2 regions of the Hydrogenophaga luteola genome follow, and region 2 is predicted to be linked to the other one. Evidence: riboswitches for the same ligand, from Rfam matches in the RefSeq annotation. Region 2 holds a riboswitch; the other holds the start of a gene.
What was found. A riboswitch is a leader RNA that binds a small molecule or an ion and turns the genes downstream of it on or off. The one in region 2 is predicted to bind S-adenosylhomocysteine.
Positions count from the first base shown of each region.

Region 1: another riboswitch for S-adenosylhomocysteine. It lies ahead of ahcY (adenosylhomocysteinase); the one in region 2 lies ahead of metH (methionine synthase).

Region 1 covers NZ_JBHRXX010000010.1:65,067-68,469, forward strand. The annotation lists gene ACFOPI_RS22135 (MFS transporter) at 1-470, opposite strand, end outside; gene ACFOPI_RS22140 (HAD-IIB family hydrolase) at 467-1,279, opposite strand; S-adenosyl-L-homocysteine riboswitch at 1,335-1,422, shown strand; gene ahcY (adenosylhomocysteinase) at 1,495-2,928, shown strand; gene ACFOPI_RS22150 (TlyA family RNA methyltransferase) at 2,935-3,403, shown strand, end outside.
Region 2 covers NZ_JBHRXX010000001.1:540,492-543,894, reverse strand. The annotation lists gene metH (methionine synthase) at 1-1,565, opposite strand, end outside; S-adenosyl-L-homocysteine riboswitch at 1,590-1,698, opposite strand; gene ACFOPI_RS02610 (sigma-54-dependent Fis family transcriptional regulator) at 1,766-3,370, shown strand; gene ACFOPI_RS02605 (hypothetical protein) at 3,389-3,403, shown strand, end outside.

The sequences.
Region 1 (3,403 bases), on a different contig from region 2:
CCGACCATGGTCTCGAACAGGCCGACCATGCGCCCGCGCTGCTGCGGCGGTGCGAACTCGGCCACCACCGCCTCGGCCAGCACCCAGCGCAGGCCGGAGGCGATGCCGGCGATGAACTCGAACAGGAACCACAGCGGCAGGGCGTCGGTGAACAGGAAACCGGTGGTGGCCACCACCGGCACCGCGGCCGACAACCACAGCGTGGGCCGCCGCCCCAGCCGCTGGGTGATGGCCGAGGCGAACGGCGTCACCACGAAGATGCCGATCCAGCCACTGGCCGCGAACAGCCCAGCCAGCGCGGTGGACACGCCCCCATCCTTCAGGCGCAGCAGCAGCCAGGGCGCGAGCATGAAGTAACCGACCAGTTCGCAGAAGGTGGCGATGAAGATCGCCCAGAGCCCACGCCGCGCGAGCGCAGGCGGTGGTGCTGCGGTGGTGCTGGACAGCGGCGGTTGCAGCGGTCCGCTCATGCGGGGACTCCGCCCGAACGTGCGGCCAGCACGGCCTGCGCCACTTCGGCAAAGCCGGCGCCGCGCTCCCCTGTGCTGACGTAGCGCGGGTGCTGCGTGAGCTGGTGCCAGAAGCGGGCGACGTTGGCCACACCGACGCTGTGCGGGAAATGGCCGAACATCCGCGCGTCGTTGGTCGAGTCGCCGACATAGACCCAGCGGTCCCGCTCGGCATCGAGGTCGCGGCCCAGGCGCTGGCGCACGATCCAGCGCGCGCCTTCGAGCTTGTGGTGTTCGCCGATCCAGCCGTTGATGTGGATGGAGCTCACGGTGGCGTTCAGGCCGCCTTCGCGCATCAGCGCCACCACGCGCTGGATGTCGGCCTCGTGCAGGTGGGCGAACTCGCTGTGGTCGATGGCGATGTCGGTCTCGCGCCCGGGGCTGTCCTGCGACAGGCGGGCGTGCGGCAGCTCGGCCAGCACCCGCTGCGCCACCGCCTGCAACTGCGCAAAGTTCCTGCGGCGGGTGGCCTCGTCCTGCAGCCAGTCCTTCTGCAGCGAGCCGTCGGCGCCGCGCCAGAGCGCCACCGCACCGTTCTCCGCCACGATGGCGTCCACCGGCCAGGCCAGCGCAAACGGCTCGCTCCAGCCTGCGGGCCGGCCGGTGATGGCGAACACGGGCAGACCCGCGGCGCGCAGGGCCTGCAGCGCGGCCAGCGCATCGGACGTGATCGCGCCGTCGGTGGTCAGGGTGTCGTCGATGTCGGTGAGCACGCCATGGATGCGGGCGCGATCGGCCAGCGGCCAGTCGGAAAGCGGGGAATGGGTCATAAAGGTCCGCCAGTTTCGCAGATGCGCAAATCCGGGTGCTGCGGTAGAATCGTGGCCATCCGAGGAGCGTTGCAGCGCACCCCCGACCCCCGGTCGGCGCGGTTCGTGAGGCTCGGACATCCATGCAACGACGCTCATCCACTTCCGTGCGATGGGCTTTTTTTTGTCCCCGTGTCGCCCGTGAAGTGGTTCATCAACCTTCAATGGAGCGAACCATGAACGCACGCATTCCCGCCGTCGCCACCGACTGCGTCATCGCCGACATCGGCCTGGCCGACTGGGGCCGCAAAGAAATCAAGATCGCCGAAACCGAGATGCCTGGCCTGATGGCCATCCGCGAAGAGTTTGCGGCCAAGCAGCCCCTCAAGGGCGCGCGCATCACCGGCTCGCTGCACATGACCATCCAGACGGCCGTGCTGATCGAGACGCTCAAGGCCCTGGGCGCCGACGTGCGCTGGGCCTCGTGCAACATCTTCTCCACCCAGGACCACGCCGCCGCCGCCATCGCCGCCGCCGGCACGCCGGTGTTCGCCGTCAAGGGCGAGACCCTGGTCGACTACTGGGACTACACCCACCGCATCTTCGACTTCGGCCCCAAGGGTTCGGAAGGCGAAGGCCCCAACATGATCCTGGACGACGGCGGTGACGCCACGCTGCTCATGCACCTGGGCAAGCGCGCCGAGAAGGACCAGTCGGTGCTGGCCAACCCCGGCAGCGAAGAAGAGCGCATCCTGTTCTCCGCCATCAAGGCCAAGCTGGCCGAGGACGACACCTGGTACAGCCGCAAGAGCGCCCAGATCATCGGCGTGACCGAAGAGACCACCACCGGTGTGCACCGCCTCAAGGAAATGTCGGCCAAGGGCACGCTGATGTTCCGCGCCATCAACGTCAACGACTCGGTGACCAAGAGCAAGTTCGACAACCTGTACGGCTGCCGCGAGAGCTTGGTGGACGGCATCAAGCGCGCCACCGACGTGATGATCGCCGGCAAGGTGGCCGTGGTCTGTGGCTACGGTGACGTGGGCAAGGGCTCGGCCCAGGCCCTGCGCGCCCTGAGCGCCCAGGTCTGGGTGACCGAGATCGACCCGATCAACGCGCTGCAGGCCGCGATGGAAGGCTTCAAAATCGTGACCATGGAGTGGGCCGCCGACAAGGCCGACATCTTCGTGACCACCACCGGCAACCGCGACGTGATCACCTACGAGCACATGGCCGCGATGAAGGACCAGTCCATCGTCTGCAACATCGGTCACTTCGACAACGAGATCCAGGTCGCCAAGCTGGAAGAGAAGTGCCAGTGGGAAGAGATCAAGCCCCAGGTCGATCACGTGATCTTTCCGGATGGAAAGCGCATCATCCTGCTGGCCAAGGGGCGCCTGGTGAACCTGGGTTGCGGCACTGGCCACCCCAGCTTCGTGATGTCCAACTCGTTCGCCAACCAGACGATCGCCCAGATCGAGCTGTTCACGCACCCCGAAGGCTATGACGTGGGCAAGGTCTACGTGCTGCCCAAGCACCTGGACGAGAAAGTCGCGCGCCTGCACCTGAAGAAGGTCGGCGCCATGCTGACCGAGCTGAGCGACGAGCAGGCCGCGTACATCGGTGTGCCCAAGAACGGTCCGTACAAGCCGGATACGTACCGGTACTGATCGCCGATGCGCGCTGACCAGTTGCTCGTCGAGCGAGGGTTGGCCGCGTCGCGTTCGCAGGCCCAGCGGCTGATCGCCGCGGGGGTGCGCTGGCGCCTGCCGGGCGGCGACTGGAAGCCAGTGGCCAAGAACGGCGAGGAGCTGCGCGAGACGGTGGAGCTGGAGCTGCTGGACACGGCAGAGTCGCGCTACGTCTCGCGGGGCGGCCTCAAGCTGGACGGCGCGCTGGCGCACTGTCGCCTCGACGTCGCCGGCTTGCGCTGTCTGGATGTGGGGCAGAGCAGCGGCGGCTTCACCGACTGCCTCCTGCAGTGCGGCGCGGCGCAGGTGGTGGGCGTGGACGTGGGCCAGGGCCAGTTGCACCCGCAGTTGCGCAGCGATCCGCGTGTGGTCTGCATCGAGAAGTGCAACGCGCGCGAGCTGACGGCGCAGCAGTTGGCGGATGCCGGTGGCGGCAGCGAGAGCTTCGACCTGA
Region 2 (3,403 bases):
CCGATCAGCAGCGGGATGCCCTTCTCGCGGAAGTGCGGATCCTTCTGCATCTCGCCGGCCACGTACTGCATCTCTTCCAGGCTGGGCGTGATCAGGCCCGACAGGCCCACGATGTCCGCGCCCTCTTCCTTGGCCTTGGCCAGGATCTCGTGGCACGGGACCATCACGCCCATGTTCACCACCTCGAAGTTGTTGCACTGGAGCACGACGGTGACGATGTTTTTTCCGATGTCGTGCACGTCGCCCTTGACGGTGGCGATCACGATCTTGCCCTTGCTCTTCACGTCGCCGCCGGCCGCTTCGAGCTGGCGTTTTTCTTCCTCGATGTAGGGCAGCAGGTGGGCCACCGCCTGCTTCATCACGCGCGCGCTCTTGACCACCTGGGGCAGGAACATCTTGCCGGCGCCGAACAAGTCGCCGACCACGTTCATGCCGTCCATCAGCGGGCCTTCAATCACGTGCAGCGGGCGTCCGCCGTCGGCCTTGATGGCCTGCCACATCTCCTCGGTGTCTTCGGTGATGTGCTCGTTGATGCCGCGCACCAGGGCGTGCGTCAGGCGCTCGCGGATCGGCAGCGCGCGCCACTCGTTCTTCTTGGAATCGTCCTTGGCCGCGCCCTTGGCGCTCTCGGCCACTTCCACCAGGCGCTCGCCGGCGTCGGGCCGGCGGTTCAGCACCACGTCTTCGACGCGTTCGCGCAGCGTGGGCTCCAGCTCGTCGTACACACCGACCATGCCGGCATTGACGATGCCCATGTCCATGCCCGCCTGGATCGCGTGGTAGAGGAACACGGTGTGGATGGCTTCGCGCACCGGGTCGTTGCCGCGGAAGCTGAACGACACGTTGCTGACGCCGCCCGAGACCTTGGCGCCCGGCAGGTTCGCCTTGATCCAGCGCGTGGCCTCGATGAAGTCGACCGCGTAGTTGTTGTGTTCCTCGATGCCGGTGGCGATGGCGAAGATGTTGGGGTCGAAGATGATGTCCTCGGGCGGGAAGCCCACCTCGTCCACCAGGATGCGGTAGGCGCGCTCGCAGATCTCGATCTTGCGCGCGTAGGTGTCGGCCTGACCCTGCTCGTCGAAGGCCATGACCACCGTGGCGGCGCCGTAGCGCTTGATCAGGCGTGCCTGGCGCTTGAACTCGTCGACGCCCTCCTTCATGGAGATCGAGTTGACGACGCCTTTGCCCTGGATGCACTGCAGGCCGGCCTCGATCACGCTCCACTTGGACGAGTCGATCATGATCGGCACGCGCGCGATGTCGGGTTCGCCGGCGATCAGGTTCAGGAAACGCACCATGGCGGCCTGGCTGTCAAGCATGGCCTCGTCCATGTTCACGTCCACGATCTGCGCACCGTTCTCCACCTGCTGGCGGGCCACCGCCAGGGCGTCCTCGTAACGGCCTTCCAGGATCATGCGGGCGAAGGCCTTGGAGCCGGTGACGTTGGTGCGTTCGCCGACGTTGACGAACAGGCTGCCCTCGCCGATGCGCAGCGGCTCCAGGCCGGACAGCAGCATGGGAGGGACAGAGACAGGGGCGGACGGGGATGGGGCAACGGCAGACATGGGGCTCACCAGGAAGGGTTCGAAAACTGGTGAGCGCCGTTGGTGCCGGCGGGGCCGGCGGGGGCGGTGAACGCCCGGAACCTCAAGCCTGACGACCGTTGCGAGAACGGCCGCTGCAGCGCTCCTTGAGAGCTCGCGATTTTAGCCGGCCGCGAGCTGGCACCTCGGCTGGTGCGATGTTTGCTTGCTCGGGCAACGCCATGCCCCACCGCACCGACCCCGACGCCCCCGGCGCCCTGCCCACCGACTGGCATGCGCAGGAGCTGCTGCTCATGCGCGAGGTGATGAAGCTGGTGGGCCGCAGCCTGGCGCCCGCCTATGTGCTGCGCGAGATGCTGCACCTGATGAGCGAGCTGCTGGGCCTCAACCGCGGCCGCATGGTGCTGGCCGACGAGGTGGCCGAGGGCGGCGAGCGCACCGCCTCCGTCCGCCACGCCTACGGCCTGACCGCGCCGGAAGCGGCGCGCGGCGTGTTCCGCTGGGGCGAAGGCATCACCGGCCGGGTGCTGGCCAGCGGCCTGCCCGCCATCGTGCAGGACGTGGACGCCGAGCCGCTGTTCCTGTTCCGCACCGTGGCGCGGGCCGACCTGCCGCCGCAGACCGTGGCCTTCATCGCGCTGCCGATCGAGGTCAACGGCGCCACCGTGGGCGTGCTCGCCTGCCACCGCATCCGCAGCCGCCAGCGCCACCTCAACGACGACCTGGCCCTGCTGCGCATCCTGGCCACGCTGGCCGGCCAGCTGCTGCGGCTGGAACAGCTGGTGGCCGAAGAGACCCGCCAGCTGGCCGCGCGCAACGAGGCGCTGGAACGCGCGCTCGACGTCGGCAGCGCCCGTTACGGGCTGATCGGCCGCTCGCCCGCGCTGCTGCAGGCACTCTCCGAGCTCGAACGCGTCTCGCAGTCGCAGGCCACGGTGCTGCTGCTGGGCGAGTCCGGCACCGGCAAGGAGCTGTTTGCCCGCGCCGTGCACCTGGCCAGCGGCCGGCGCGACCAGCCCTTCATCAAGGTCAACTGCTCCGCCATCCCCGACACGCTGTTCGAGAGCGAACTGTTCGGCCACGAGCGCGGCGCCTTCACCGGCGCCCACAGCGCGCGCCCCGGCTGGTTTGAGCAGGCGCACGGGGGCACCATCTTCCTCGACGAAATCGGCGAACTGCCGCTGGCCCTGCAGGCCAAGCTGCTGCGCACCCTGCAGGAAGGCACGCTGGTGCGCCTGGGCGGACAGCGCGAAATCCGCGTGGACGTGCGGCTCGTCGCCGCCACCCACCGCGACCTGGCGCAGGAAGCCGCCGCCGGCCGCTTCCGCCAGGACCTGTACTACCGGCTCAACGTCATCCCCATCCGCCTGCCCAGCCTGCGCGAGCGGCGCGAAGACATCCGCCCCCTGGCCCTGCACTTCACCAGCCGCGCCAACCAGGCCCACCAGCGCAACGTGCACCTGGCCGCCGACGCGCTGGAGCGGCTGGAGCGGCTGGACTGGCCCGGCAACATCCGCGAGCTGGGCAACGTGATCGAACGCGTGGTGCTGCTGGCCGACCAGCCCGTGGTGCACGCCGGTGACCTCTCGCGCTTCCTGCCCGAGGCGCTGCCCACCCCGCCCCGCCCGGCCCCGCGCCAAGCGCCGCCAGCCGAGACCACCGCCGCGCCGCTGGTGCGGCCTTACCAGAGCGCCGACTCGCACGACGCGCAGACCCTGCAGGCTGCGCTGGCGCAGCACGGCGGCAACCAGTCGCGCGCGGCGCAGAGCCTGGGGCTGACGCTGCGGCAGTTCAGCTACCGCCTGCGGAAGGCGGGGGTGCGGTAAGCCCCACACTAGGCCACCATGAAAACCATCGAC